Regions from separate parts of the Paenibacillus sp. FSL E2-0151 genome, predicted to be linked through region 2. Evidence: a T-box and tRNA genes for the amino acid it is inferred to sense, from the RefSeq annotation. Region 2 holds a T-box; the other holds one or more tRNA genes.
The links. The T-box of region 2 lies ahead of ileS (isoleucine--tRNA ligase). A T-box ahead of a tRNA ligase gene usually reads a tRNA of that ligase, here a tRNA-Ile.
Positions count from the first base shown of each region.

Region 1: it has a tRNA-Ile gene. The T-box ahead of ileS (isoleucine--tRNA ligase) is inferred to sense a tRNA for this amino acid. The anticodon was not compared.

Region 1 covers NZ_CP150308.1:383,370-398,370, reverse strand. The annotation lists gene MHI55_RS02040 (helix-turn-helix domain-containing protein) at 1-546, shown strand, start outside; gene MHI55_RS02035 (ABC transporter substrate-binding protein) at 641-1,690, shown strand; gene MHI55_RS02030 (short chain dehydrogenase) at 1,914-2,519, opposite strand; tRNA gene MHI55_RS02025 (tRNA-Gly) at 2,704-2,774, opposite strand; tRNA gene MHI55_RS02020 (tRNA-Pro) at 2,787-2,860, opposite strand; tRNA gene MHI55_RS02015 (tRNA-Arg) at 2,877-2,953, opposite strand; tRNA gene MHI55_RS02010 (tRNA-Gly) at 2,960-3,034, opposite strand; tRNA gene MHI55_RS02005 (tRNA-Leu) at 3,043-3,129, opposite strand; tRNA gene MHI55_RS02000 (tRNA-Lys) at 3,139-3,214, opposite strand; tRNA gene MHI55_RS01995 (tRNA-Gln) at 3,224-3,298, opposite strand; tRNA gene MHI55_RS01990 (tRNA-His) at 3,310-3,385, opposite strand; tRNA gene MHI55_RS01985 (tRNA-Thr) at 3,483-3,558, opposite strand; tRNA gene MHI55_RS01980 (tRNA-Asp) at 3,582-3,659, opposite strand; tRNA gene MHI55_RS01975 (tRNA-Met) at 3,687-3,760, opposite strand; tRNA gene MHI55_RS01970 (tRNA-Val) at 3,778-3,853, opposite strand; tRNA gene MHI55_RS01965 (tRNA-Glu) at 3,860-3,931, opposite strand; tRNA gene MHI55_RS01960 (tRNA-Ser) at 3,947-4,038, opposite strand; tRNA gene MHI55_RS01955 (tRNA-Asn) at 4,042-4,117, opposite strand; tRNA gene MHI55_RS01950 (tRNA-Ala) at 4,119-4,194, opposite strand; tRNA gene MHI55_RS01945 (tRNA-Ile) at 4,228-4,301, opposite strand; rRNA gene rrf (5S ribosomal RNA) at 4,361-4,477, opposite strand; rRNA gene MHI55_RS01935 (23S ribosomal RNA) at 4,554-7,479, opposite strand; rRNA gene MHI55_RS01930 (16S ribosomal RNA) at 7,789-9,341, opposite strand; gene rocF (arginase) at 9,955-10,920, opposite strand; gene MHI55_RS01920 (ornithine--oxo-acid transaminase) at 10,910-12,130, opposite strand; gene MHI55_RS01915 (amino acid ABC transporter permease) at 12,272-12,928, opposite strand; gene MHI55_RS01910 (transporter substrate-binding domain-containing protein) at 12,952-13,773, opposite strand; gene MHI55_RS01905 (GntR family transcriptional regulator) at 14,097-14,741, shown strand; gene MHI55_RS01900 (class I SAM-dependent methyltransferase) at 14,800-15,001, opposite strand, start outside.
Region 2 covers NZ_CP150308.1:4,826,846-4,841,846, reverse strand. The annotation lists gene spoIIGA (sigma-E processing peptidase SpoIIGA) at 1-834, shown strand, start outside; gene sigE (RNA polymerase sporulation sigma factor SigE) at 846-1,568, shown strand; gene sigG (RNA polymerase sporulation sigma factor SigG) at 1,680-2,462, shown strand; gene MHI55_RS21795 (YlmC/YmxH family sporulation protein) at 2,637-3,029, shown strand; gene pgeF (peptidoglycan editing factor PgeF) at 3,081-3,980, shown strand; gene MHI55_RS21785 (YggS family pyridoxal phosphate-dependent enzyme) at 3,987-4,688, shown strand; gene MHI55_RS21780 (cell division protein SepF) at 4,679-5,146, shown strand; gene MHI55_RS21775 (YggT family protein) at 5,154-5,423, shown strand; gene MHI55_RS21770 (YlmH/Sll1252 family protein) at 5,439-6,221, shown strand; gene MHI55_RS21765 (DivIVA domain-containing protein) at 6,462-6,971, shown strand; T-box leader at 7,029-7,321, shown strand; gene ileS (isoleucine--tRNA ligase) at 7,662-10,760, shown strand; gene MHI55_RS21755 (DUF5665 domain-containing protein) at 10,926-11,285, shown strand; gene MHI55_RS21750 (TraR/DksA C4-type zinc finger protein) at 11,324-12,061, opposite strand; gene lspA (signal peptidase II) at 12,283-12,777, shown strand; gene MHI55_RS21740 (RluA family pseudouridine synthase) at 12,761-13,732, shown strand; gene MHI55_RS21735 (LL-diaminopimelate aminotransferase) at 13,843-15,001, shown strand, end outside.

The DNA.
Region 1 (15,001 bases), 2.6 Mb from region 2:
CCTACCATCGTTATCCCATGGAAAGGATTGAGCTGGCGGGAACACTTCATACAAGTTGCCTCCATTGTGGGACAGCAACAAGATGCTCAGCAGTGGTTGGAGCAGTATGATGACAAAGTAACCCATGCCAAAGAAATGCTTAGTCATCTCATCGGTAAGGATACGGTCTCCATCATTCATATCATGATGGGTCATCTGTTAATCTACGGGCGACGCAATGGGGGCGCTGTTCTATATAACGACCTGGGCGTGTCCCCTTCACACGATCTGCTTCCAGGGCAAGTCTATCGTGCATTGGATGAACAGGAGTTGCCTCAAATGGTTGGAGATCGCATGTTACTGATTGTGGACCAGGACTCAGAATCCCAGCAACGTTGGCATAAACTACAACATACTCAGCTATGGCAACAATTGATGCCCGTGCAGAACCAACATGTATATCTGCTAGATGAAATGCCTTGGTTGGATTATTCACCGTATGCTCATGATCAGATCATCGATGAAACCCTGAAACTTTTTGGTGGAACTCAGCACATTAATCCATGACCGGATAGCACAGAAGGCTATGTCTCCCCCAACATGAGACCGCTACAATATATAGTGTACTGAGAATCAATATCATTAGAAACACAGGGGGATTATGATGTACAAACAGCATTATGTCAAAATAACGGGGATACTGTTCATACTCGCCATGTTACTTGTTGCGTGTGGGCAGACACCTGCAAGCACTTCGCAGCCATCTGCAGATGGCGTAAAATCAGCTGCGGGGACAGATGGGGACTCATCCACTGAATCAGCTACTAAGACCGTGGAGAGCGCCAGTGGCAGCAAAGAAATCCCGGCACATCCCGAACGGATTGTGTCCATTAATATGGAGGACATTCTCCTCTCCTTGGAGGTACCACTGGTACTTGCTACACCTATTGGTCGGCAAGATTACCTGAATGAGCAACTTGAAGCTCAAGGCGTGGATGTCGAACCCATCAATGAAAGTGTCAATTTTGAAGCTGTAGTCAGCGCCAATCCGGACCTCATTATTGCCAATGCCAGTTTGGATGCCAAAATTCTCGAACAACTCGAGAAGATCGCGCCTACGATCACTTATGATCGCCGTAATTGGCAGGAATCTATCGTGCAGGTAGCTACTGCGCTGGATATTGAAGAGCGGGCTGAACAGCTTTTACAAAAAAATAAAGACCAAGTAACTGAAGCTCAGAAGCTCGCAGCCGATATCACCAAGACCAAACCTACAGCTGCATTCCTGCGCCTGGAAGAGAAGGATATGCGTTTGTTCTTCTCTTCCATTCCATCCACGCCATTTCCAGCTTCCAGTTATGTAGGAGCGGGTTATGAGGTTGGATTCACTCCCGATGCTCTCGTTACCAAACTCGAGGCAGAGAACCCGGATCGGATGAATGCCAGTATCTCGGTAGAACTTTTGCCTGAAATCAAAGCAGACTATCTGTTTATCGTGTCCATTAGCTCAGATGGGTCAGCTGAAGCGTTGCAAAAAACAAAAGATGAACTCAATGAAATCCAGCAACTCCAAGTATGGAAAAGCCTACCCGCTGTCCAAAATGGTCATGTCTATGTCCTCAATGCTAAGAAATGGCTCATTGACGGCCCCATTGCCGAATCGCTCAAACGTAATGAAATGCTCGAAGTTCTTGGACTACCTGCCCCATAATAGTCAATATACCTCTGTTTCATTCACAACAAACAAAAGGAGATCTACCGAAAATCCGGTGAATCTCCTTTTGTTTTAATATTTCAAATGGCCTCATTCAGTTCTGTTTCATGAAAAATCATTCTACATGCTTAACAGCTAAATGTATTTCATGTACACCTTTCTCATCCTGCAATTAATTAGGGATAGGTAATCATCAAAATCATATATAACTTTCCGGCTTTTAATATATTTTAAAATTTTGGGCTGTTTCAATCCCAAGTGCACTCTGGATAAACGTATTAGCCACTTTCTCTACAGGTACAGGATTAAATCCAATAAAGAAATCCTTATATTTTTCCGCAGACTCTACAAACAGATTAGGACTAACCGAATTCAAACGAATGCCTCTTGGTAACTCAAACGCTGCCGCTTTGGCAAACGAATCAATAGCCCCATTGACCATAGCACTTGATGCACCTTGCTCAATAGGGTGGTCTTGTATAATGCCACTGACCAGCGTGAAACTCCCCTTGTCGTTAATATAGTGCTGTCCAATCAATACGATATTGACCTGTCCAAGCAGTTTACCCTGCACACTAATCATATTGTTCTCAGGTGTCAGTTCTTCGAGTTTCGCATAATGGGTCTGGCCCGCCGCCACAATGACGTAATCAATATTTCTCACCGTTTCGAAGAGGGTAGTAATACTCTCTGTCGACGTCATATCCACCTGAACATCCCCGGATTGTCTACCTGCTGTAATAACCTCAACGGAATAATCTTTCAGTTTCGCAACAACGGCTTTACCTAATGTTCCGTTTCCACCAATGACCAGAGCTCTTTTCATTACTGTTTGTCCTCCTTTATAAACAAATACGGTTAATCAGATACGAATTGTTCTATTTATTTAAACAAAGATTCCATCCTTAATCAAATGACAATTGACCCTATTTTAAATAAATTACACTTATTCTTTTTAACACAAAAAAAGCCTTTGCTATAAGCAAAGGCTCTTCTATATGTTACTAGGAAGCGGGTGATGGGAATCGAACCCACGCTATTAGCTTGGAAGGCTAAAGTTCTACCATTGAACTACACCCGCAAATAAAAAAAATCGGGATGACACGATTTGAACATGCGACCCCCTGGTCCCAAACCAGGTGCTCTACCAAGCTGAGCTACATCCCGATACTTATGAGAATAATGGCGCGCCCTGAGAGATTCGAACTCCCGGCCTTTTGATTCGTAGTCAAACGCTCTATCCAGCTGAGCTAAGGGCGCAAATATTGGAGCGGAAGACGGGAATCGAACCCGCGACCCTCGCCTTGGCAAGGCGATGCTCTACCGCTGAGCCACTTCCGCAAAACATATGGTGCGGTCGAGAGGACTCGAACCTCCACGGGGGTTAGCCCACACGGACCTGAACCGTGCGCGTCTGCCAATTCCGCCACGACCGCAAAATATAATGGTGAGTCATGAAGGGCTCGAACCTTCGACACCCTGATTAAAAGTCAGGTGCTCTACCAACTGAGCTAATGACTCGTAATGAAATGGCTGGGGATATAGGATTTGAACCTATGCATGACGGAGTCAAAGTCCGTTGCCTTACCGCTTGGCTAATCCCCATTAAAAAATCATGGGGCGATCGAGGGGAATTGAACCCCCGAATGCCGGATCCACAAACCGGTGCGTTAACCACTTCGCCACGACCGCCATAGAGTAAGCCATTCATCCACTAAGAGAATCTTAGTATTAACAATTTTACTTGTAATATACATTCTATCACAAATTCAGATGTAAATACTAAAAATGGTGCCGGCGAGAGGACTTGAACCCCCAACCTACTGATTACAAGTCAGTTGCTCTACCAGTTGAGCTACACCGGCACGGTGTATATTTAATTAAAAAATGGCGGAACCGACGGGATTCGAACCCGCGATCTCCTGCGTGACAGGCAGGCATGTTAGGCCAACTACACCACGGTTCCAGATCACTTTCTCAAAGGAAAGTATAATTGCGGGGGCAGGATTTGAACCTGCGGCCTTCGGGTTATGAGCCCGACGAGCTACCGGGCTGCTCCACCCCGCGTCGTTATAAAGTTTATATGGTGGAGGCTGAGGGGATCGAACCCCCGACCCTCTGCTTGTAAGGCAGATGCTCTCCCAGCTGAGCTAAGCCTCCATAATATGACCCGTAGGGGATTCGAACCCCTGTTACCTCCGTGAAAGGGAGGTGTCTTAACCCCTTGACCAACGGGCCTTGCTAAAAAATATCTGGCGGAGAGAGAGGGATTCGAACCCTCGAGACGCTTGTGACGCCTACACGATTTCCAATCGTGCTCCTTCGGCCAGCTCGGACACCTCTCCATATGGCTCCCCGAACAGGGCTCGAACCTGTGACAACTCGATTAACAGTCGAGTGCTCTACCAACTGAGCTATCAGGGAATGGTGGAGCCAAGCGGGATCGAACCGCTGACCTCCTGCTTGCAAGGCAGGCGCTCTCCCAGCTGAGCTATGGCCCCATACACTGTGTATTTCTTGTTGTGGTCTTGCTATGGGCCCTGGTGGACTCGAACCACCGGCCTCACCCTTATCAGAGGTGCGCTCTAACCAACTGAGCTAAGGGCCCTAATATATATCCCTTATTCCTTGGCAAGGGGGGCAAAAAAAATACCCCAAAGGGAAATCGCTTGGCGGCGTCCTACTCTCCCAGGACCCTGCGGTCCAAGTACCATCGGCGCTAGAGGGCTTAACGGTCGTGTTCGGGATGGGTACGTGTGGAACCCCTCCGCCATCGCCACCAAACGCGTAGCTTACATTTCAGAGTTGTTGTTCTCTGAAAACTAGATTCGAAACGAAACATGCGAATTACAACTTGCTATTGGATAAGCCCTCGACCGATTAGTACTGGTCAGCTCCATGCATTGCTGCACTTCCACCCCCAGCCTATCTACCTCGTCGTCTTCAAGGGGTCTTACATACTGGGAAATCTCATCTTGAGGGGGGCTTCACGCTTAGATGCTTTCAGCGTTTATCCCGTCCGTACATAGCTACCCAGCGGTGCTCCTGGCGGAACAACTGGTACACCAGCGGTACGTCCATCCCGGTCCTCTCGTACTAAGGACAGCTCCTCTCAAATTTCCTACGCCCACGACAGATAGGGACCGAACTGTCTCACGACGTTCTGAACCCAGCTCGCGTACCGCTTTAATGGGCGAACAGCCCAACCCTTGGGACCTACTTCAGCCCCAGGATGCGATGAGCCGACATCGAGGTGCCAAACCTCCCCGTCGATGTGGACTCTTGGGGGAGATAAGCCTGTTATCCCCAGGGTAGCTTTTATCCGTTGAGCGATGGCCCTTCCATGCGGTACCACCGGATCACTAAGCCCGACTTTCGTCCCTGCTCGACTTGTAGGTCTCGCAGTCAAGCTCCCTTATGCCTTTGCACTCTTCGAATGATTTCCAACCATTCTGAGGGAACCTTTGGGCGCCTCCGTTACTCTTTAGGAGGCGACCGCCCCAGTCAAACTGCCCACCTGACACTGTCCCCGCACCGGATTACGGTACCAGGTTAGAACCTAGATACGATCAGGGTGGTATCCCAACGTTGCCTCCACGCAAGCTGGCGCTCACGTTTCAAAGGCTCCCACCTATCCTGTACAGATCGTACCCAAATTCAATATCAAGCTGCAGTAAAGCTCCATGGGGTCTTTCCGTCTTGTCGCGGGTAACCTGCATCTTCACAGGTATTAAAATTTCACCGGATCTCTCGTTGAGACAGCGCCCAAGTCGTTACGCCATTCGTGCGGGTCAGAATTTACCTGACAAGGAATTTCGCTACCTTAGGACCGTTATAGTTACGGCCGCCGTTTACTGGGGCTTCGGTTCACAGCTTCGGATTGCTCCTAACCACTCCCCTTAACCTTCCAGCACCGGGCAGGCGTCAGCCCGTATACTTCGCCTTACGGCTTCGCACAGACCTGTGTTTTTGCTAAACAGTCGCTTGGGCCTTTTCACTGCGGCCCCCTCGTGCTATTCACACTACCGGGGCACCCCTTCTCCCGAAGTTACGGGGTCATTTTGCCGAGTTCCTTAACGAGAGTTCTTCCGCGCGCCTTAGAATACTCTTCTCGCCTACCTGTGTCGGTTTGCGGTACGGGCACCATCACCTGGCTAGAGGCTTTTCTTGGCAGTGTGAGATCATGACCTTCGCTACTACAATTTTCGCTCCCCATCACAGCTCAGCCTTACAATGTGCGGATTTGCCTACACATCAGCCTCACTGCTTAGACGGACATCCATCAGTCCGCGTCACTACCCTACTGCGTCCCCCCATTGCTCATAACGGCTTACGGTGGTACAGGAATTTCGACCTGTTGTCCTTCGACTACGCCTTTCGGCCTCGCCTTAGGTCCCGACTTACCCTGAGCGGACGAGCCTTCCTCAGGAACCCTTAGGCTTTCGGCGGATCAGATTCTCACTGATCTTTTCGTTACTCATACCGGCATTCTCACTTGTATAATGTCCAGCGCTCCTTACGGTACACCTTCAACCCTTATACAACGCTCCCCTACCCCTGATGCAAAGCATCAAGCCATAGCTTCGGTGGTGTGTTTAGCCCCGTTACATTTTCGGCGCAGAGTCACTCGACCAGTGAGCTATTACGCACTCTTTCAATGGTGGCTGCTTCTAAGCCAACATCCTGGTTGTCTGTGCAACTCCACATCCTTTCCCACTTAACACACACTTGGGGACCTTAGCTGATGGTCTGGGCTGTTTCCCTTTTGACAATGGATCTTAGCACTCACTGTCTGACTCCCGGAAGTAAGTCTATGGCATTCGGAGTTTGACTGAGCTTGGTAACCCTTGCGGGCCCCGCACCCAATCAGTGCTCTACCTCCACGACTCTGTTTTCCGAGGCTAGCCCTAAAGCTATTTCGGGGAGAACCAGCTATCTCCGAGTTCGATTGGAATTTCTCCGCTACCCCCACCTCATCCCCGCATTTTTCAACATGCGTGGGTTCGGGCCTCCAGTGCGTGTTACCGCACCTTCACCCTGGACAGGGGTAGATCACCCGGTTTCGGGTCTACGTCCACGTACTAAGTCGCCCTATTCAGACTCGCTTTCGCTGCGGCTCCGGCTCTTCACCTTAACCTTGCACGGGAACGTAACTCGCCGGTTCATTCTACAAAAGGCACGCCATCACCCCTAAAACGGGCTCTGACTTTTTGTAAGCACACGGTTTCAGGTTCTATTTCACTCCCCTTCCGGGGTGCTTTTCACCTTTCCCTCACGGTACTGCTTCACTATCGGTCGCTAGGAAGTATTTAGCCTTGGCAGATGGTCCTGCCGGATTCATACGGGGTTTCACGTGCCCCGCACTACTCGGGATCCGTCTCGGAGGGAACAGACTTTCAACTACAGGGCTTTTACCTTCTTTGGCGGGCCTTTCCAGACCTCTTCGCTTAACCGGTTCCTTTGTAACTCCATGTGAGACGTCCCACAACCCCAAAGAGCAAGCTCTTTGGTTTGGGCTTCTCCGCGTTCGCTCGCCGCTACTGACGGAATCACTATTGTTTTCTCTTCCTCAGGGTACTTAGATGTTTCAGTTCCCCTGGTATGCCTCACACTAACCTATGTATTCAGTTAGGTGTAACTGGAAATTACCCCAGCTGGGTTTCCCCATTCGGACACCCCCGGATCAAAGCTTGCTTACAGCTCCCCGAGGCAGTTTCGTTGTTCGCCACGTCCTTCATCGGCTCCTAGCGCCTAGGCATCCTCCGTGTGCTCTTAGTAGCTTAACCATTTTGTTCCGGTTTCGGTCGCTCGCTTCCCTTGTTTTGCTTGCGCAAAGCCAAAAGTCGCTCTCACCCGATACCCTCACAAAAGCAATTTAACTACCTTTATACACTTGACTTGTTTGCACAAGTTCAGCTTAAAGGAATGTTCTAATTCGCGTTTGTTTCGTTTCGATATCTAGTTTTCAAAGAACAAGCTCCATGCAAAAGCAAGCTGTTTGAGAGTTTGAGCTCTCAAAACCGAACAACGAGTGAGTGTTTTGCAGCTAAGCTGCATATTTGAATGTTTCCGTTGCAGGAAACGATTCTCCATAGAAAGGAGGTGATCCAGCCGCACCTTCCGATACGGCTACCTTGTTACGACTTCACCCCAATCATCTATCCCACCTTCGGCGGCTGGCTCCTTGCGGTTACCCCACCGACTTCGGGTGTTATAAACTCTCGTGGTGTGACGGGCGGTGTGTACAAGACCCGGGAACGTATTCACCGCGGCATGCTGATCCGCGATTACTAGCAATTCCGACTTCATGCAGGCGAGTTGCAGCCTGCAATCCGAACTGAGACCGGCTTTGTTGGGATTGGCTCCATCTCGCGATTTCGCAGCCCGTTGTACCGGCCATTGTAGTACGTGTGTAGCCCAGGTCATAAGGGGCATGATGATTTGACGTCATCCCCACCTTCCTCCGGTTTGTCACCGGCAGTCTATCTAGAGTGCCCATCCGAAATGCTGGCAACTAAATATAAGGGTTGCGCTCGTTGCGGGACTTAACCCAACATCTCACGACACGAGCTGACGACAACCATGCACCACCTGTCTCCTCTGTCCCGAAGGAAAGATACATCTCTGCATCGATCAGAGGGATGTCAAGACCTGGTAAGGTTCTTCGCGTTGCTTCGAATTAAACCACATACTCCACTGCTTGTGCGGGTCCCCGTCAATTCCTTTGAGTTTCAGTCTTGCGACCGTACTCCCCAGGCGGAGTGCTTAATGTGTTAACTTCGGCACCAAGGGTATCGAAACCCCTAACACCTAGCACTCATCGTTTACGGCGTGGACTACCAGGGTATCTAATCCTGTTTGCTCCCCACGCTTTCGCGCCTCAGCGTCAGTTACAGCCCAGAGAGTCGCCTTCGCCACTGGTGTTCCTCCACATATCTACGCATTTCACCGCTACACGTGGAATTCCACTCTCCTCTTCTGCACTCAAGTCACCCAGTTTCCAGTGCGATCCGGGGTTGAGCCCCGGGATTAAACACCAGACTTAAATGACCGCCTGCGCGCGCTTTACGCCCAATAATTCCGGACAACGCTTGCCCCCTACGTATTACCGCGGCTGCTGGCACGTAGTTAGCCGGGGCTTTCTTCTCAGGTACCGTCACCTTGAGAGCAGTTACTCTCCCAAGCGTTCTTCCCTGGCAACAGAGCTTTACGATCCGAAAACCTTCATCACTCACGCGGCATTGCTCCGTCAGGCTTTCGCCCATTGCGGAAGATTCCCTACTGCTGCCTCCCGTAGGAGTCTGGGCCGTGTCTCAGTCCCAGTGTGGCCGATCACCCTCTCAGGTCGGCTACGCATCGTCGCCTTGGTGAGCCGTTACCTCACCAACTAGCTAATGCGCCGCAGGCCCATCCCCAAGTGACAGATTGCTCCGTCTTTCCAGTTTCCTTCAGGCGAAGAAAACAATTATTCGGTATTAGCTACCGTTTCCGGTAGTTGTCCCAAACTTGAGGGCAGGTTGCCTACGTGTTACTCACCCGTCCGCCGCTAACTATCAGAGAAGCAAGCTTCTCTTCAAGTCCGCTCGACTTGCATGTATTAGGCATGCCGCCAGCGTTCGTCCTGAGCCAGGATCAAACTCTCCAATAAAGTATTGAAAAGAGCGATAAGCTCATTTTGAATCTGACGAGATTAAAAATCTCATTTGTGCTCCAGCCGATTCAAGCCAAGGCTTGTCTCAAACTTTCGCGTTCATTCTGCAAGCAGAATGTTTACTCACTCGTTGTTCAGTTTTCAAAGATCAAACTTGTTTCGTTACCGAATGTTGTTCTCTTCAGCAACTCTTATATAATATCATGTCCGAACCAACTTTGCAAGCTCTTTTTTTAAGTTTCTTTCGAAGCTTATTTTATTCGCTTGCCGCACCGTGTAAACCGTGTTTTCTTGGCCGGAATTAGAATATACCATGTACAGATTTCAATTGCAAGTTTTTTTTCAATAATGATAATCAACTCACATCATCAGCACAATATGTAATCTGACGCCTGTACATACAAATAACTCTCAGCATCCTTATTACGGTGCTTCTAATATACATATCCATTAAACATAACCAGGGAAGCCACTTCCACTGCGATTGCAGTGGACAATTGATTGTGACTAGCCCTAGTTTTCGGAGATCTCAGTTTTCTTTCCTTCTATAATAACTAAGAAAGTATATTCCTTAGGCTCAGCCCACATACCCCACTTCACTTCTCAGCGCTTACAATATGCGCTTACCAAGTAACGAAGCGATCAGTTCCACACCAAGCCTTGCCGTATGTCTATTGTGATCAAACAATGGATTCACCTCAACCAGTTCCATCGACGTAACTTGATTTGTGGAAGCAAGTATCTCCAATGCATAATGTGCCTCTCGGTAATTCAGACCACCAGGTACTGGGGTGCCCACACCCGGAGCTTCCCGCGGATCCAGACAATCCATGTCGAAGCTGACATGAATACCATCTGTCCCTTTTCCCGCTGTAGCTATTGCTTCCTCAATAACTTGCTTTATTCCCATCCGGTCAATATCATGCATCGTAAATGCTCGGATTCCCATTCCCTTAATCTGCTCTTTCTCATACTCATCCAGATCACGCAGACCAATATAGACCAAGTTGGACGGATCAATAAACGCGCCTGCTCCAGCAATGTGCGACAGATTGAATGCAGTATGCCCCAAGGATGCAGCCACACTCATCCCATGCATATTACCGGACAAGCTGCGTTCTTCCGTATTCAAGTCTGCATGCGCATCAAACCAGATCACACCCAAATTCGAATAATGTGCTGTTAGCCCGGCAAAAGTACCAATCGCTACACTATGATCTCCCCCAAGCACAAGTGGAAAAGCCCCCTCCTCTACTGCACCTGATACTTCACTACACACCTTCTCACTGACCTGACGTACCTCATTTAAGTGTTTTACACGATTTCGCTCAATAGGGGCAGCAGGTTCAGAAGGACAATCTACCCGCACTTCTTTGGAAAGCACTAACCCCAGACTCGCAATCTCCCGCTTCAGTCCAGCTGTAATCAATTCATCAGGCCCCAACTCTGCTCCACCTCTTGCTCCACCAAGTCCAAAAGGAACCTTAATGATAGCAATATTACACCGCACAGATGTTTGACTTGTATTAATAGAAGTATCTTTTATTCCACCATGGACATCATCATCATTTTTCATGTAGGTCAGCTCCCTCATTGGTGATCAACACCTGCTCAATTCTCTCCAGTGCCCAGTCAATCTCGGACTCTTTAATCGTCAGTGGTGGGGCAAATCGAATGGTTGTCTCATGGGTTTCTTTACACAGCAGTCCAGTAGACATCAACCGCTCACAATAAGGGCGGGCTGGTTCATGCAGTTCAACACCAATAAATAAACCTTTCCCCCGAATATCCCGTATGGCTGAACTGCGAATATCTCGAAGTCTTTTCATAAAATAGTTCCCCAGACGCTCCGATCGCTCAGCAAGCTTCTCATCTTCAAGAACATCCAGAGCTGCTATAGCCACGGCGCAAGCGAGTGGGTTACCCCCAAACGTAGAACCATGAGACCCCGGCTCAAACAAATCAAGTATCTCCGCATCAGCAGCGATAGCCGAGATGGGCATGACTCCTCCCCCCAGCGCTTTTCCCATAATCCAGATGTCTGGTTCAACCCCTTCCCAGTCGGAGGCAAAACGGCGGCCTGTTCTGCCAAATCCGGTCTGGATCTCATCAGATACAGTCAACACCTGCTGGCTCTTACACAGAGCAAAAGCTTCTGCCAAATATCCATCAGGCGGGATAACGATTCCAGCTTCGCCCTGAATAGGCTCTACAAGAAAACCAGCCGTATTTGGTGTAATGGCCTGCTTCAGCGCTTCAATATCTCCATAGGGAATAATCCGGAATCCAGGTGTGAACGGCCCAAAATCTTTTTTATACTCCGCTGAAGAAGAAAAAGAGGTAACCGTCAGAGTTCTTCCATGAAAGTTACCAGAGCATACGATAATCTCGGCTTGATTTTCCGGTACACCTTTGCAACGATAAGCCCATCTACGTACCGCCTTCACCGCAGTCTCCACCGCTTCCGCTCCTGTATTCATGGCGAGAATCTTCGATTTCCCCGTGAATTGTGAGAGTTTCTGATAAAAAAGAGAAGCTGAGCTGCTGTGGAATGCCCGTGATGTCAGCGTAACCTGATCTGCCTGATCCTTGAGCGCCTGTATGATCACAGGATGTCTATGACCATGATTCAATGCAGAGTATGCACTTAACATATCCATATAACGGCGGCCTTCAGGGTCTTCCACCCATACCCCTTCCGCCTGTTCAATAACAATAGGGAGCGGATGATAATTAGGTGCAGCATAACGCTCCGACCAGTCAATTAACATTTTGGAATCTGACATACACACCCAACACCTTTCCAAAATATTGTATACAAAATACAATAACAATGTATGCGATGCCATGGCCATTTACGACTACATCTCTCTTTTTCCACTCCAGCCTACTCCAAGCCTTTCTCGAATCCAATCCTTTATCCATAGTTAGCGAGAAGTAGAAAGTCTACGTTCCAACCAAGAGAGTAAATTAGCCAGTGTAAATGTGATTATAAAATAGAGGCCGGCAGCAACAAGCAGCGGAGCAAGCGGCTGGAACGTAACACCCTGAATCGTTCTGGCCGTGTATATAATCTCGGCTATGCCGATCATGGAGACAAGCGAAGAATCTTTAATGATAATAATGAATTCATTACCGATGGCTGGAAGCATGTTACGAAAAGCCTGCGGCAGTATAATATAACGAAGTGTCATACCATTTGTCATACCAAGGGAGCGCGAAGCTTCGGTCTGTCCTTTATCAATCGCTTGAATCCCGGCCCTGAACACCTCCGCCATATAAGCCGAGCTATTCATCGTCAGAGCTACCACCCCCGACATAAATGCCGGCAAGTTCACACCTACAACCGTCAGACCATAATGAATAATAAGAATCTGTACGAGCATTGGCGTTCCTCGAATGAGTTCAATATACGCCGATGCCACAAATTTAATTGGCCATATTCGGGATATTCGTATTAGCGCCATGATTACACCCAGCAACGTACCAAACAATACACCGAAGAAGGAAAGTTCAAGCGTGACCCACGCACTTCGTGCATAATCCTGCCAATGTTCTAATAGAAAGGAAAAATCTAAATTCACGGCATATCCCTCACTCGTCCGGTTTATTCGCCGAGCATCTCATTCGCTTCAACGACGAACCGTTCAATATCTCCGTTCGTTTTGAGCTTTTCCAATGTAGTGTTGATCTGATCCAGCAGCTTCTGATTACCTTTCTTCACCGCGATGGCCGAACCACCCTCGTCTTCAGCCTGTTCAACCTCCACACCTGCAATAACAAGCCCCTCTTGGTTCTTCACATACTGTTCAGCCACCGGCTTCTCCAGGATGAGCGCGTCTACACGCCCCGTCTGCAACTCCAGAATCAGTTCAGGTATTTTGGCCAGAGAAGTGAGCTTTGCTCCCTCTATTTCCTGAGCAATACCTTCCTGAATGGAACTCTTTTGTACACCAACCTGCTTGCCTGATAGATCATTCACAGACTTTAATGCCGTACCTTCCCCATCTCTAACAAGTACAGCCTGCTCTGCATAATAGTAGATATCCGTAAAATCAACGTTCTTCTTTCGTTCCTCGGTAGGGGTTAAGCCTGATATTACAAAATCAACCTTATCTGTACCGAGGGCCATAAGAAGGCCATCAAAGTCCATGTCCTCAATCTTCAGCTCGGCTCCCAGATCAGCCGCAATTGCTTTGGCAATCTCGATGTCAAAACCTACAATGGTATCTTTACCATCAATTTTCTTATGAAATTCATAGGGTGCATAGTCCGCACTGGTTCCAAGTACAATGACTTCCTTTTCCGCAGAGCTACTGCCCGAAGACGAAGTAGCGTCTGATCCGGTTCCTGTCGTTTTTTCCTGCCCACATGCGGACATGAATACAACCACTAACAACAGCATCATTGGCAAAAGCACTTTTTTCACACATCATACCCCTATTCTTTTTTTTGAATGAGTAACATAATGGTTTGTATACAATATACATAAGACAATATATGGACTTATATGTAAGTAATACTAACAAACATTCTGGTTTATCACAATCATTATTTAAACATTTATACGCTTTAATTCCATAAAATGTGATATATATAACATAGAATTTACATCGGCTGAAACATGAAGTTTGCTTGCCCAACTTCCCCCTCGGTGTTAAGATGATAAAAACTTGAAACTCCTGAACGGCGCGTACAGTACGGCCCCACACCCATCTATTTATTCACTATACATAGAAAGGAGGATTCGGTATGGAGGTACCCAAATACCGGTCCTTGAAAGATCACGTATACGATTACATTGCCCAGAAGATTCAAGACGGGACGTTGCTTCCCAACCAGAAGATCAACGAGGCAGAAATATGCAAAAAGCTGGACATCAGTCGCACGCCTACTCGGGAGGCGCTTTTCCAGCTGGCTTCAGACAATCTGCTGCAATACATCCCACGCAGGGGATTTATTGTCACTCCTTTTGATGCAGGCAAAAAACTGGAATTCTCCCAAGCGATCGGTGTGCTGGAGGCACTTGCTGCCACACTTGCAACAGACCACCTCAGACCATCTGAACTTTTGGAGATGGAAACTCTGGTTGTTCGAATGGACGAAGATATCAGCCAGCTTGATCTTGCTGCCTACAACAAAAACCAATATCAGTTCCATAATCTGTACATTCAGCGATGTGGTAATGCAACAGTCATTGAGATGTTAAACACATTGAAGAACAGTTTCATCCGGCAATCTTATGTTAGCGATAATAAACCAAAGCTATCTAAGGTACTGCTCGAAGTCAATGAAGAGCACCGGCAAATTTTAAGTGCTTTTCGAGCCAAAGATAAGAACCAACTGGAAGCCCTGCTCAAACACCACTGGCGGATTATCGACAACGATATGCTGTAGTACGTGCTGTCGAAACAAACCAAAGGCAACCCACACGATTGTGTGAGTTGTCTTTTTCCTATTTTTCGTTTTTGTCCTCCAACGGTGCCCTAGCCGCAAAAACAGCATATCCCAACTTTTTGCCGTATTTCGCGAGCAAACGATCATTGGTAAGACTCATACGCTGCATACGTTCATCCTCAAACCAATTCATATCGATCTCGCGATGTGGATCATGATCAACGCTCCATTTTGCCATGGATCGCGAATGTTCTTTGACC
Region 2 (15,001 bases):
ATGTTTGTACCGGAGTTTGATTTTATGTTCACCTTTCTGATCAAGTTCGGGTTCTCGCTGGTCATGCTTACGATTGCTTTTGGTTTTAAAGGTCTGCAGGCTTTTGCGAGGACGCTCGGTACCTTCTATGTGATTAATTTTGTCGCTGCCGGAGGTATTCTGGGTGTGCATTACATGCTTCAGAGCTCCGGTGAGTTGTTTAACGGCATTTGGTTCACGGCTTCTGGCGGTATGTCATTTGATCTGAAAATTGCTTTCTGGTTCACGTTTATCGTATTTTTTTCTATCCTGTTTTTATTCAAAGCTGTGCAGAGTTCCAAACGGAAAACGGATCGCATGACGACCTATTTGGGTAAAGTTGAGGTCTGCATCGATGAGGTAGTCATTTCTTGTACAGGCCTTCTGGATACGGGCAATCAACTCACAGATCCCTTATCGCGCATGCCGGTCATGGTAATGGAGGTTTCGTTATGGCAAGACATGTTACCCGCTTCATGGAAGGGTAGACTCAAGGACGAGGCGCCGGACAACCTTATTCTGGAGCTTGATCAGGAAAGTTTTCAGTGGCAGGATCGACTGCGGCTGGTGCCTTATCGGGGCATTAACAAAGGGACTGCGTTTATGCTGGCAATGAAGCCAGACCGGGTGAAGGTGACGATGGAGGAAACATGTTATGAGACGACAAGGGTACTTATTGGGCTGGATGGAGGTGTTTTGTCGTCGGATGGGAAATACCAGGCCGTGATTCATCCTGAACTTGTGCAAGACGCTGCTTCTGCGCAGTCTACGGCTCTCTCTGCGGGAGCAACAGAAAAGCCGCTGAATGTGGTATAGGAGGAACGTACATGCTTGTGAAATGGAAACTGGTGGCGCAGCTGCAATATTACCGTCTGTTATTTTTGTTGGGACTCAAAAGTGAAGAGATTTATTATATTGGGGGAAGTGAGGCACTTCCGCCGCCTTTGACAAGGGAAGAGGAAGAATTTTTGCTGCAAAAATTATCCTCGGGAGACTCGGCCATTCGCGCGATGCTCATTGAGCGCAACCTGCGTCTGGTGGTGTACATTGCACGAAAGTTTGAAAACACAGGAATCAATATTGAGGATTTGGTCTCCATTGGAGCGATCGGATTGATCAAGGCAGTTAATACATTTGACCCGGAAAAGAAAATCAAACTGGCAACCTATGCTTCACGTTGTATCGAAAATGAAATTTTGATGTACCTGAGACGTAATAGTAAGATCCGAACTGAAGTTTCTTTTGATGAACCGCTCAACATTGATTGGGATGGAAATGAACTATTATTATCCGATGTATTGGGTACAGAAAACGATACAATCTATCGGAATATTGAAGAGCAGGTAGACCGGAAACTTTTGCACAAGGCACTGGAAAAATTAACGGAGCGCGAGCGAATGATTATGGAGCTTCGTTTTGGCCTGACGGATGGGGAAGAAAAGACACAAAAAGATGTAGCCGATCTCCTCGGAATCTCCCAATCCTACATCTCTCGACTCGAAAAAAGAATCATTAAAAGACTTCGCAAGGAGTTCAATAAAATGGTCTGAAATACATCATTGGTCAGAATGGGTATTACTGGCAAGGGTGCCAAGTACGAATAAAAAAGCCTGCCCCGGAGATAATGTACATTAATGTTTCTCCTTGGGAGGTAAATCACGATGACCCGAAACAAAGTCGAGATTTGTGGCGTGGACACCGCAAAATTGCCTGTCCTCACCAACACTGAAATGCGGGAATTGTTTCATTCCCTTCAGCAACACCATGATCGCTCAGCAAGAGAGAAATTAGTGAATGGCAACCTGCGTCTGGTACTCAGTGTCATTCAGCGTTTTAACAATCGGGGGGAGTTTGTCGATGATCTGTTCCAGGTTGGTTGCATCGGCCTGATGAAAGCCATTGATAATTTTGATTTATCCCAGAATGTCAAATTTTCAACCTACGCGGTGCCGATGATTATCGGTGAAATCCGTCGATACCTGCGTGATAATAACCCAATTCGGGTATCTCGCTCCTTGAGGGACATTGCTTACAAAGCACTTCAGGTCCGTGACAGCCTGACGAATAAAAATTCCCGGGAACCGACGATATTCGAAATTGCGGAAGTACTGAATGTGCCGAAGGAAGATGTTGTTTTTGCATTGGACGCCATTCAGGACCCGGTCTCGCTCTTCGAACCGATTTATCATGATGGTGGAGATCCGATCTATGTTATGGATCAGATCAGCGATGACAGAAACAAGGATGTGTCATGGATCGAGGAAATTGCACTTCGTGAAGCGATGCATCGTCTTGGTCAGCGGGAAAAAATGATTCTGTCGATGCGGTTTTTCGAAGGGAAAACCCAGATGGAAGTGGCTGATGAAATTGGCATTTCCCAGGCTCAGGTATCACGTCTGGAGAAATCAGCGATACAACAGATGCAAAAACATGTAAAGTCATAACACGATGCAAAGGCAGAAGGACGATCAATCGGGGCAGTGTATACCGTTGGTCGTCTTTTTGTTTTGGACCGTTTCCACATTTGATGAAAAACAGGACATTTTTCGCCCCTGAAACATATATTGTATAGAAGCGTGAAGAACGGGCAGAAGAGGAATAACAGGGGGCGGGAATGAATGAAAGTAAATACGAGCGAAGTAGCGGCACGAGGCATGAAAATCTCGGACTTTCAGACAAAGGATGTCATTAACATTACGGATGGTAAACGCCTCGGTCAGATCAGTGATTTGGAGCTGGATCTGAAGCAGGGACGAATTGAAGCGATTGTTGTGCCGGGGTACAGCCGTTTTATGGGTCTTTTTGGCGGGGGAACGGATCTGGTGATTCCCTGGAGAAACATTGTGAAGATTGGTTCAGATGTGATACTGGTGAAGATGGATGAGGTGAAGGAAAATACGTATGACGAGCGTGATCGCGAAGCGCGCCTGTATGATGAACAGCAGCATAACCGCACAGAGCGAGTGGAACGCATTGAACGGTCGGAACGTAATCAGCGTCGAACGATATAAATGAGACAGAATGTGGCTCATTTGGTACACTGGAAGTGGTGAGGTGAGATAATGGAACCCTTTGTATTGGATAAAGAATTACTTGAACGGACCAAGAACCCAAATTCAGATTTCGGTCCTGATCCGTTATTATTATATGTTGAGCCCTGGACACAGCAATTTGAACAGCTGTCAGTCGGGTTTACGACGAGGCATGGTGGAGTTGGAAAAGTTCCGTATGCTACGCTCAATTGTGCTTATCATGTGGGGGATGACCCTGAAGTTGTACTTAACAACCGTAGGCTTGTAACCGAGAAGCTTGGTTTTGCAGCAGAAGCATGGACCTGTGGAGAGCAGGTGCATGGCAAACATGTAGCTGTAATTACCGCTGAAGATCGGAGCAGAGGATTACTTGATCGTCAATCTGCGTTGCAGGATACGGATGGATTGGTCACGAATGTGCCTGGTGTGCTGCTGACTTCTTTCTACGCAGACTGTGTTCCGCTTTATTTCCATGACCCTGTGCAGCAGGCGGTAGGTCTTGCTCATGCCGGCTGGAAAGGTACAGTCGCGGGTATCGCTGTATCCATGGTGGAGACGATGGAACGGGAGTATGGCAGCCGTAGGCAGGACATTCGAGCTGCAATCGGTCCGTCGATTGGGGATTGCTGTTATGAAGTGGATGAGGCGGTCATGCAGCATGTACGGGTTTGGTTTGATGATTCCCCGGTTAATGATAAATACAAGGATTCTGCTTCTAAACAAGCATATCGAGCCGTGAATAACGGTAAAACGATGTTAAACTTGAAAGAATGTAATCGACACATTATGATGAAAGCAGGAATAATGCCGGATCATATCGAATGTACAACATGGTGTACAAGTTGTCATCCCGAACTATTTTTCTCCTATCGGAAGGAAAATGGTGTTACGGGGCGGATGGCGAGCTGGATTGGGCTGGAAGAGAGGTGACCCTCTGTGTCATTGGAGGAGCGTATTCAACAGGTAAATCAGAAGATCGAGGACGCATGTCGGCGCAGTAACCGTCATCGTGATGATGTGAATGTGATTGCGGTCACGAAATATGTCTCACTTGAAACAACGGGATCGGTGCTGGATCATGGTCTTGAGCATATTGGAGAAAACCGGTGGCAGGATGCACAGGCCAAATGGGAAGCTTTTGGTCAGCAGGGGACCTGGCACTTTATCGGTCATTTGCAGACAAACAAGGTGAAAGACGTGATTGGCAAGTTTCGTTACATACATTCACTGGATCGTTTGTCATTGGCGAAGGAGTTGGATAAAAAAGCAGCTTCACTTGGCATCCAAGTGGAAACGTTTTTGCAGGTGAATATTTCGGGTGAAGAGAGCAAGTATGGCTTACAGCCTGAACAGGCAAGTTCTTTTTTGCGTGATATTCGTTCGTTCAACAATCTCAAGGTCGTTGGCCTGATGACCATGGCACCTCATGAGGAAGATCCGGAGCTGACGCGTCCCGTATTTCGTGGATTGCGTGAGCTGAGAGATCAACTGAATGGACAAGCCCTTACAGCAGAACCATTGACTGAACTGTCGATGGGGATGTCCAATGATTTTGAAGTGGCCATTGAAGAAGGTGCAACCTGGGTACGGCTAGGATCGATTCTCGTAGGAAAAGAGGAGGGTTCACGATGGGCGTAATGAATAAATTTATGAATTTCCTCGGACTTCAGGAAGAGGAAGAGATTGTGGAACGTGAACGAATGGCTGCGCAGGAGGAAAATGAGGCTGAACATCAGGAAGCTGAAACCTCCAGTCTCGATAAACGTAGAAACCAAAGGGGGAATAATGTGGTGAGCATTCATTCCCAGAAAAATGTTAAAGTTGTCCTGTATGAACCGCGTTCTTATGACGAGGCTCAGGAAATTGCCGACCATCTGCGTTCGCATCGTACCGTTGTGGTGAACTTGCAACGAATTCGCCAGGACCAAGCGCTGCGCGTTATAGATTTTTTGAGTGGCACGGTATATGCATTGGGTGGCGGTATTTCCAAAATCGGCGGAAACATTTTTCTCTGTACGCCAGATACGGTTGAAATTCAGGGATCAATTACGGAAATACTGGCTGACAGCGAGCAAGATTATAACAGAATGAGGTGAGCCACTTTTGTATCAGATTGAAAGCGTGTTGTACACGTTATACCAGATTTACTTTTACATGGTCATTGTCTACATATTGATGTCTTGGCTTCCCAATGCGCGGGAAAGCTTCATCGGTGAATGGCTGGGCAAATTAGTGGAACCATATCTAAGACCGTTTCGCCGATTTATACCGCCTTTGTTCGGTGTGCTGGATATTTCCCCGATTGTGGCGCTGATCGTTCTGCAACTTGCGCTTAATGGGCTGATCTCCATACTTCGGTATTTTGCATATTAGGGTAGGGTGACATAGATGAGCGGTGAAATTTACGAACATTTTAGCCATGATGAGCGGGATTTTGTAGATAAGGCTTCGGATTGGGTTGAGCAGGCGGGTAAGTATCATGACATGAAGCTAACTGACTTTCTTGATCCAAGACAGGTTTTTATATTACAGACTCTTGCCAATCGCCGTAACGACGTTCAGATTCGTCTGGATGGTGGTTACGAGGCTGCTGAACGCAAGCGTGCGCTGGTTGCACCTGATTATATGTATCTGGATGATGAGGATATGGGTATGCAGGTGCTCAGTATTACGTCTGATGATCAGAAAATCTCGGAGCTGGAGCATGGGGACTATATGGGTTCCCTGCTCGGGCTTGGGATGAAACGTGGAAAGATCGGGGATATCCAAGTGCTGGAGGACGGTTGCCATACAGTGGTGGCGGCGGAAACCGGCGCTTTTTTATCGCTTCAACTGAATCAGGTGCATCGGTTACATGTGTTCACAGAGTTACTTCCTTTGAATCAGATGCGATGGTCAGAGAGTAAACTGGAGACGATGGACATCACGGTCGCTTCTCTTCGTTTGGATGGAATCTGCGCAGATGTGTATCGGCTTAGTCGCAGTAAAGTGCTGGCGCCGATCAAAGCTGGTCGCTGCCGTGTGAACTGGAAAGTTGAGGAAGATCCCTCCAAATCGCTAAAAGCGGGTGATGTTGTATCCATTCAGGGATTTGGCCGCTTCAAGGTTATGGAACAGGATGGGATGACCAAAAAAGGGCGTTGCCGAGTGAAAATCGGCAAATTTGCCTGAGTCTGTTGCAGGAAAATCCGCTTTCTTGTCGAAATGTTTATCATAAAGGTGTAGAAAATACGCGGTGTATCCGATAAACATTAAGTCAAAGCTTTACATGAACGTTGGAGGATGCAATTCTGATCCTGCATTCCGTATACGTTGCCAAGGTTAGGCATCAACGATACGGCCCCTTGGGTGGTACCCATATGCTGCAAACCTTCTCTGGACGGGAAGGAACTTTAACAGGAGGTGGACAGCATGCCATTAACGCCGCTGGACATACACAACAAGGAATTTTCCCGACGTTTGCGCGGGTATGACGAGGATGAAGTCAATGAATTCCTGGATCAAGTCATCAAAGATTACGAAGGCGTCATTCGCGAGAACAAAGAGCTGAGCAATCAGTTGCTGTCCGTTCAGGAGAAACTGGATCATTTTTCTACAATTGAAGAGACGCTTAGCAAAACGATTATCATTGCGCAGGAAGCTGCTGATGATGTGAAGGGTAATGCGAAGAAAGAAGCGCAGTTGATCGTGAAGGAAGCAGAGAAAAATGCAGACCGGATCGTGAACGAATCGTTGGGCAAATCTCGCAAAATTGCTTTGGAAGTGGAAGAACTGAAAAAGCAGGCCTCGATTTATCGTGCCCGTTTCCGCACGCTTGTTGAAGCGCAGCTTGAACTGTTGACTCAGGATGGTTGGGAAGTGCTGGAGAGCCGGGAGCAGGAAGTGCGTGACCGTGAGCGGGAGATGAAAGAAATTTATTAGTCTGTCGCCTGGTTGACTTTTGTCTGCAAAGAGGCTATAACTATATTCATAATGAATAGTGATTCCATGACGGGTTCAGTACGTTATGATCTCATCCCTCAGAGAGTTGGTGGTTGGTGCAAACCAATGGATGAGTTATAGCCGAATATCTCCCCGGAGAAGTGACGCTGAAGCGGTGATCTTGATTTCCGTGTGTAAGCCGAACCGTAAGCCGTACGTTATAACGGCACCCTGCGGTAGTTTAGCAGGGCATAAGCGCTGTTGATGACAGAGCATACCCAGGCTTGCCTGGATGTGGTTTGTGATGAACAGAATTAGGGTGGTAACGCGAGTATAGCCTCGTCCCTTTCCAGGGACGGGGCTTTTTTGTGTCCAAAAAAGGCGAACGTCCATGAGGCCCGAAGGGACCTCAAGGAGAGAGCCGCCCGCCGGGAAAGCGAAGCACCCGGCAACGCCCGCCTCGCGGTAAGGCCATGCGGCGTTCACGCAGGGAACAGCCGCAAAATGGCCGCCACTACGCACATCCACCCCTCGCCCATAAGCGCAACCGATCCCCCACCGACAACCCATCCCGGGTGTCCAGAGGGCGGAGCGCCTATGGGGTCCCCCTTGGCAAGGGGGATTTAGGGGGATTGAAACGCTTTTTGTGGACGGTCCACAATCCAACCAAAGAAAGGGAAGATAATCATCATGCAACGAGTTGACGTCAAAGAGAAGGCACGTGCCAGAGAATTACGCGTGTTAGATAAATGGAAAACGGAGAATACATTTAAAAGATCCATCGAAAACCGGGAGGGCAAGCCAAACTTCGTATTTTATGAAGGGCCGCCTACAGCAAACGGTAAACCGCATATCGGTCACGTACTGGGACGGGTAATCAAGGATTTTGTTGGACGGTATAACACGATGAAGGGTTACCGTGTTGTTCGTAAAGCAGGTTGGGATACACATGGTCTGCCTGTAGAACTGGGTGTACAGAAAAAGCTTGGTATCTCCCACAAGTGGGAAATCGAAGATTACGGCGTGGAGAAATTCATTAATGAATGTAAAGCGAGCGTATTCGAATACGAGCAACAATGGCGTGATCTGACAGAAGGTATCGGATATTGGACGGATATGGATAACCCGTATATTACCCTTGATAACAACTACATCGAGAGTGTATGGAACATCCTGGCGACAATCCATGAGAAAGGCCTGTTGTATCGTGGTCACCGTGTGAGCCCGTATTGTCCTTCTTGTCAGACAACACTGAGTTCCCATGAAGTTGCACAAGGGTACAAAGACGTCAAAGATCTGAGTGCTACAGCGAAATTCAAACTGAATGACAGCGGAGAATTTGTACTGGCTTGGACGACAACACCTTGGACACTGCCTTCACACGTTGCACTTGCCGTGAATCCGGATATGGACTACTCCCGTGTTCGTCAAGGTGATGAAGTGTACATCATGGCAACCAATCTGGTTGAAAAAGTGATGAAAGATGCCAAGGGTGAGTATGAGATCATCGGTGCACTGAAAGGTGCCGATCTGGTTGGCAAAACGTATGATCCTCCGTTCAACTACGTACAGGCTGAGAAAGCCAACATCATTCTGGGTGCAAGCTTTGTAACGGATGCAAGTGGTACGGGTATCGTACACATGGCTCCTGCCCATGGTGAAGATGACTACCGTGTATGCCGTGAGAATGGGATCAGCTTTGTGAACATGGTGGACTTGGAAGGTAAATTTGTTGCTGAGGTTACTGACTTTGCCGGACGTTTCGTGAAGGATTGTGATATTGATATCGTAAGATATCTGTCTGAGCATGGACGTTTGTTCAGCAAAGAAAAATATGAGCACAGCTATCCGTTCTGCTGGCGTTGTGATACACCGCTTCTGTACTATGCAATGGACAGTTGGTTTATCCAAACAACAGCCATCAAGGACCAATTGATTGCCAACAACAGTGAAGTGGATTGGTACCCCGGTCACGTTCGTGAAGGTCGCTTCGGGAAATTCCTTGAGGATCTGGTGGATTGGAATATCAGCCGTGATCGTTATTGGGGAACTCCGCTGAACATCTGGGTGTGTGAGGAGACTGGCGAACAATTTGCACCACACAGCATTGCAGAATTGCGTGCTCGTGCGGTAGGTGATGTGCCAGAGAATCTTGAATTGCATAAACCATATGTGGATGACGTTAAAGTCATGAGCTCTTGTGGCAAATATGAGATGAAACGTACACCGGAAGTGATCGATGTCTGGTTCGACAGCGGCTCCATGCCGTTTGCCCAGCAGCACTATCCATTTGAAAATAAAGAAGTATTCGAACAGCAGTATCCTGCGGATATGATCTGTGAGGGAATTGACCAGACACGTGGCTGGTTCTACAGCTTGCTGGCGGTTTCCACCCTTTTGACAGGCAAAGCGCCTTACAAAGCGGTTATGGCTACAGGACACGTTCTTGACGAGAACGGACAGAAGATGTCCAAATCCAAAGGTAACGTTATCGATCCTTGGGAAGTAATTGAAGAATACGGTACAGATGCATTCCGCTGGGCTTTGTTGTCTGACAGTGCACCGTGGAACAGCAAACGTTTCTCCAAAGGTATCGTAGGGGAAGCCAAATCCAAAATGGTGGATACGCTGGTTAACACCCATGCATTTCTGACGCTTTATGCTACCATTGATGGATTTGATCCACAGGAGCACCCGTTCCAACTGTCCGCACACAAGCTGGATCGCTGGATTCTGTCGAGACTGAACAGCCTGATCCTGGTTGTAGAAAAAGCGCTGCTGGTTAACGACTATCTGAACTCTTCCAAAGCGATTGAAGCATTTGTTGATGAGTTGAGTAACTGGTACATCCGTCGTTCCCGCGACCGTTTCTGGGGAAGTGGCCTGACAGACGATAAATTGGACGCTTACCGCACATTGACTGAGGTACTGGTGACTACTGCGAAGTTGGTTGCTCCGTTCACACCGATGCTGGCAGAAGACATCTATCTGAACCTTGCAACAGGTGAGAGTGTGCACATGGAAGACTATCCGGTAGCTAATGAAGCGCTGATTGATGCAGGACTGGAACAGGATATGGAGACGGCTCGCCGCGTGGTTGAACTTGCCCGTAACGTTCGTAACGAAACAGGCATTAAGACACGTCAGCCACTGTCCGAATTGATCGTTTCCCTGGATAAAGGCTTTGACCTGACAAGTTATGAAGAGATCATCAAAGAAGAGATCAATGTAAAAGGAATCCGTACTGAGCATAATGATGCGGAATTCGTTGACTTTACATTGAAGCTGAACCTGAAGGTCGCAGGTAAGAAATACGGTAAAAACGTAGGGTTCCTGCAAAACTTCTTCAAAGGAATGTCAGCCGATGAGACGCGTAAAGTGGTTTCGGAAGGTGTACTGAACATCGTTTCACCGGAAGGTGAAGAGCTGCAAGTGACGAGCGAAGAATTATTGGTTGATAAACAGGCCAAATCAGGCTTTGCTTCAGCATCAGGTTACGGTCTGACGGTTGCGCTCAATACCGAAATCACGCCAGCATTGGAACAGGAAGGCTGGGTTCGTGAAGTGGTTCGTGCTGTGCAGGATACCCGGAAACGACTGGACCTCCCAATTGAGAAAAGAGTACGTTTGACACTGGATGTGGATGCATCCCTTCAGGAAGCTATTCAGGCGTTTGATGATGTCTTGCGTGAAAATGTTCTCGTAACCGAAGTGACATTTGGCCCAAATGAGTCCATGGAACGTGTTGAAGCCGGAGGCAAATCGATCGGTATTTACATCGAAGCGTAATTCGGAGCATGTCCCATTCAATTAGGACAGAATATAGAGTATAAACAAACGAGCCGCAGTGGCAGGGACATATTCCCTGTATCTGGGCTCGTTTGTTTTTTAGGCAATAAGGCAATGATTCTATAGTGCAGTCAATCTATATTGATCAAAGGAACTGACCAAAACATGAGCGAACATGACAAGCAAACCGCATCCACTTCACAACAATCAACATCAGATAATCTGAATTCCCATGACAAAATTGAAGAGTTACATACCCTGACAAACCGTCTGGCGAATGAACTGGAACGTTCACGAATTGCGCAATACACAGAATTGCTGAACAGGCCATGGAAATTGATTGGACTTAACCTGTTGTCAGGAGCCGCACGAGGTGTGGGGATTGCGATTGGGTTTACCTTTTTCGCAGCAACGATCATTTACGTTTTGCAGCTACTTGGGGCGCTCAATCTTCCCATTGTTGGAGATTACATCGCTGATATTGTGCGCATTGTCCAGCGTCAGCTTGATATGAACACTTACTAAGCGATTAGTAATTAAAGGTGAAAGATATCAAAGTACATTTAGTAAATGTCATCCGTCTCCATATCCGGTTCTAACAGACCCTCGCCCTCACGGTTCTCCAGGTACTGACGATATTGCCTATTGCGCACGATGGAGACGTCATGACCATAGATGTCCGTGGCAACAAAACTTTCGTACGCTTCAACGCAGCCTTCCACTTCATCGGTAGCTTCAATCGCCATAACATCATAGCTGTCGATATCGCGTCCTTCAGCCATGGCTGGTGAGTTCGATGTGCCCCAACTTTCAACAATCTGCCAAGTGTCTTCACCATCGAAGCCATTTTGATCATCACGCTCGTCCAGACTGGTTCGACCAAATGCCGGGGCAAGGAATTCTTCCTCTACAGGGCGGTTCTCAGAGACAACGGTTTCTGGTTGATGTTTTTTGCAGTATTTTGTGTAGGGGACAGCTTCCATGCGTTCATAAGGGATGGGTTGCTGACAGACCGCACACGTACCGTAATGTCCTTCTTCAATGGAGTGCAGTGCAGAATCGATTCGTTCCAATTGAAATTCATCATGTTCCAGCAGGGAAATATCTTTCTCGCGTTCATACACCTCCGTGGCTATGTCGCCAGGATGGTTATCAATTGGTGATAATTCACCTGTCTGTAGTTTAAGGGAGTCTCCAAGTCCATAATGCTCGTTTTCCGAAAGTCTATGTTCAATATCGCGCTTATCGGACATCAGTTGGGAACGTAGAAATTGCAGTTGTTTGTTAGTAAAATGTGACATGATTTTCCCCTTTCTGCTTTCATGCTGGAATCCGGATTTTGACTCTATTGTAGGATGTGCCATTGAGGGCAAGATTACAGAAGGGAAATGTTATCGTTTTTGCCATAAGCGTTGCGATGTAGCACGTCGTGGACGATTTCCAAACAGCTGTGCTACAATAAACAAGTCTGGCGTAAGCCTGGTATCGTTTGGAAAAGACAAGAACGGAGTGACAAACAAACGTGGTGTATTATATCCTCGCTTTTATCGTATTTTTATTGGATCAGGGAACCAAGTATCTGATTGCAACCCGGATGGAACTCAGAGAAGAAATTCCGGTCATCGGCAATTTCTTTGTCATCACATCACATCGTAATTCAGGTGCAGCATTTGGCATTCTGCAAGACCAGCGTTGGTTCTTTATCGTGGTTACGTTGATTGTGGTCGTTGCCTTGATTTGGTATTTGCAAAAGGTAAAAGATACCCCGCACAAATTGCTGCCTGTGGCGCTTAGTTTGGTGCTTGGTGGAGCAATTGGCAACTTCCTTGACCGGGCCTTGACCGGAGAAGTTGTAGATTTTGTACAACTTAATTTTGGAAGTTATACGTTTCCCATTTTTAACATCGCCGATTCGGCAATCTGCATCGGTGTAGGGTTGATCATAGTGGAGACATTGCTTGAAGGACGGCGCGAAAAAGCAGCCGCGAAGATTGAAGGGAATGAACATCATGAGTAATCCGAATAAGGAACAGATTAACGACGAAGAACTAATGAATGGCAATGAACGTATGGAATGGACCGTTGCCGCTGAACATAAAAAAGAACGAATTGATAAATATATTACGGAAGCCGTAGATAACGTATCTCGCTCCCAAGTTCAATTGTGGATCGGAGACGGAATGGTTACGGTAAATGGTGCTGTAGTCAAAGCCAATGCCAAGTTATCCGAAGGGGATCTGGTTGAGTTACAGATTCCAGAACCAGCTGCTGTGGAGATCGTTGCCGAAGATATTCCGCTGGAAGTGGTATATGAAGACAGCGACCTGATCGTGATCAACAAACAGCGTGGTCTTGTGGTGCATCCGGCACCAGGACACACATCGGGTACCCTCGTTAATGCACTTATGCATCACTGCAAAGACCTCTCGGGTATTAATGGGGAGTTGCGTCCTGGTATTGTGCATCGTATTGATAAGGATACATCCGGCCTGATCATGGCTGCCAAGAACGATCGTGCGCATGCATCACTGGCTGCTCAGTTGAAGGAACATACGGTGAATAGACGGTATATTGCGCTCGTTCATGGTCATCTTAACCATGATCAAGGGACCATTGATGCACCGATTGGACGGGATACCAATGACCGCAAAATGTATACGGTCACGGAACGTAACAGTAAACATGCCGTTACGCATTTTACCGTTACTGAGCGGATTAATGATTACACCTTGTTGGAATTGAAACTGGAGACAGGACGTACTCACCAGATTCGGGTTCACATGAAATTTATTGGTCACCCGCTTGTAGGAGATCCAACTTATGGACGGAATAAAGGCATCAAAATGCAAGGACAGGCTCTTCATGCGGCCATTCTTGGATTTGTGCATCCAACAACGGGAGAATACCTTGAATTTTCAGCTCCGATTCCGCAAGATATGGAAGACGTGCTCGCCTCGCTACGCAGTCGTTAACAGCTCCAAGAAAGTACAAATGTTCGGATACTTTGTCCATGGCTTTGATCACGCAAATGCTTCATATTAAAGTGTAGAAATTTGCGTCAAATGAGGAGATGAACAACGTTATGAGTATCGATAAATACCAAGAAACTTACATTCAGACTAATTTTGCCGACCGTATCGGTGGCTCCAACTATGGTAAAGACACGAACATTTATAAATTCGAGAAAATCAAACGTGCCAAAGCTTCGGCCAAAAAAGATTTTCCCGATGTGGAACTGATTGACCTTGGTGTAGGTGAACCGGACGAAATGGCTGATGCAGGCATTGTGGCTGCACTTGCAGAAGAAGCTTCCAGACCTGAGAATCGTGGTTATGCTGACAATGGTATTCCTGAATTCAAAGCTGCTGCTGCTTCCTACCTGAAAAACGTATTCAACGTAGAAGGTATCGATGCAGATACTGAGATCGTACACTCCATTGGTTCAAAACCGGCTTTGGCGATGATGCCTTCATGCTTCATCAATCCGGGTGATGTGACGATCATGACCGTTCCAGGATACCCGGTTATGGGTACACATACGAAGTATCTGGGTGGAGAAGTGTTCAACATCCAATTGACGAAAGAGAATAACTTCTTGCCTGATCTGACGGCTATCCCGGAAGATATCGCAAAACGTGCGAAGTTGCTCTACCTGAACTATCCGAACAACCCAACAGGCGCAAGCGCGACGGTGGAGTTCTTCACTGAAGTTGTGGAGTGGGCTAAGAAATACAATGTTGTGGTTGTACATGATGCTCCATATGCAGCATTGACGTATGATGGCAAAAAACCGTTCAGCTTCCTATCGGTACCTGGTGCGAAGGATGTCGGCGTAGAGCTGCACTCTCTGTCCAAGTCCTACAACATGACAGGTTGGAGAATCGGATTTGTAGCGGGTAACCCGCTTGTAGTCAAAGCATTCAGTGATGTGAAGGACAACAATGACTCCGGTCAGTTCATCGCGATTCAAAAGGCTGCTGCTTATGGATTGAATCACCCTGAAATTACGGAAAAAATTGCAGAGAAATATTCTCGCCGTCACGACATGCTCGTTGCCGCATTGAACGAACTGGGCTTCCAGGCTGAAAAACCTAAAGGTTCATTCTTCCTGTATGTAGAAGCACCAAAAGGTGTGGTTGGCGGACGTCGCTTTGAATCCGGCGAAGATTTCTCCCAATTCCTGATCCGTGAGAAACTGATCTCATCCGTACCTTGGGATGATGCCGGTAACTTTGTTCGTT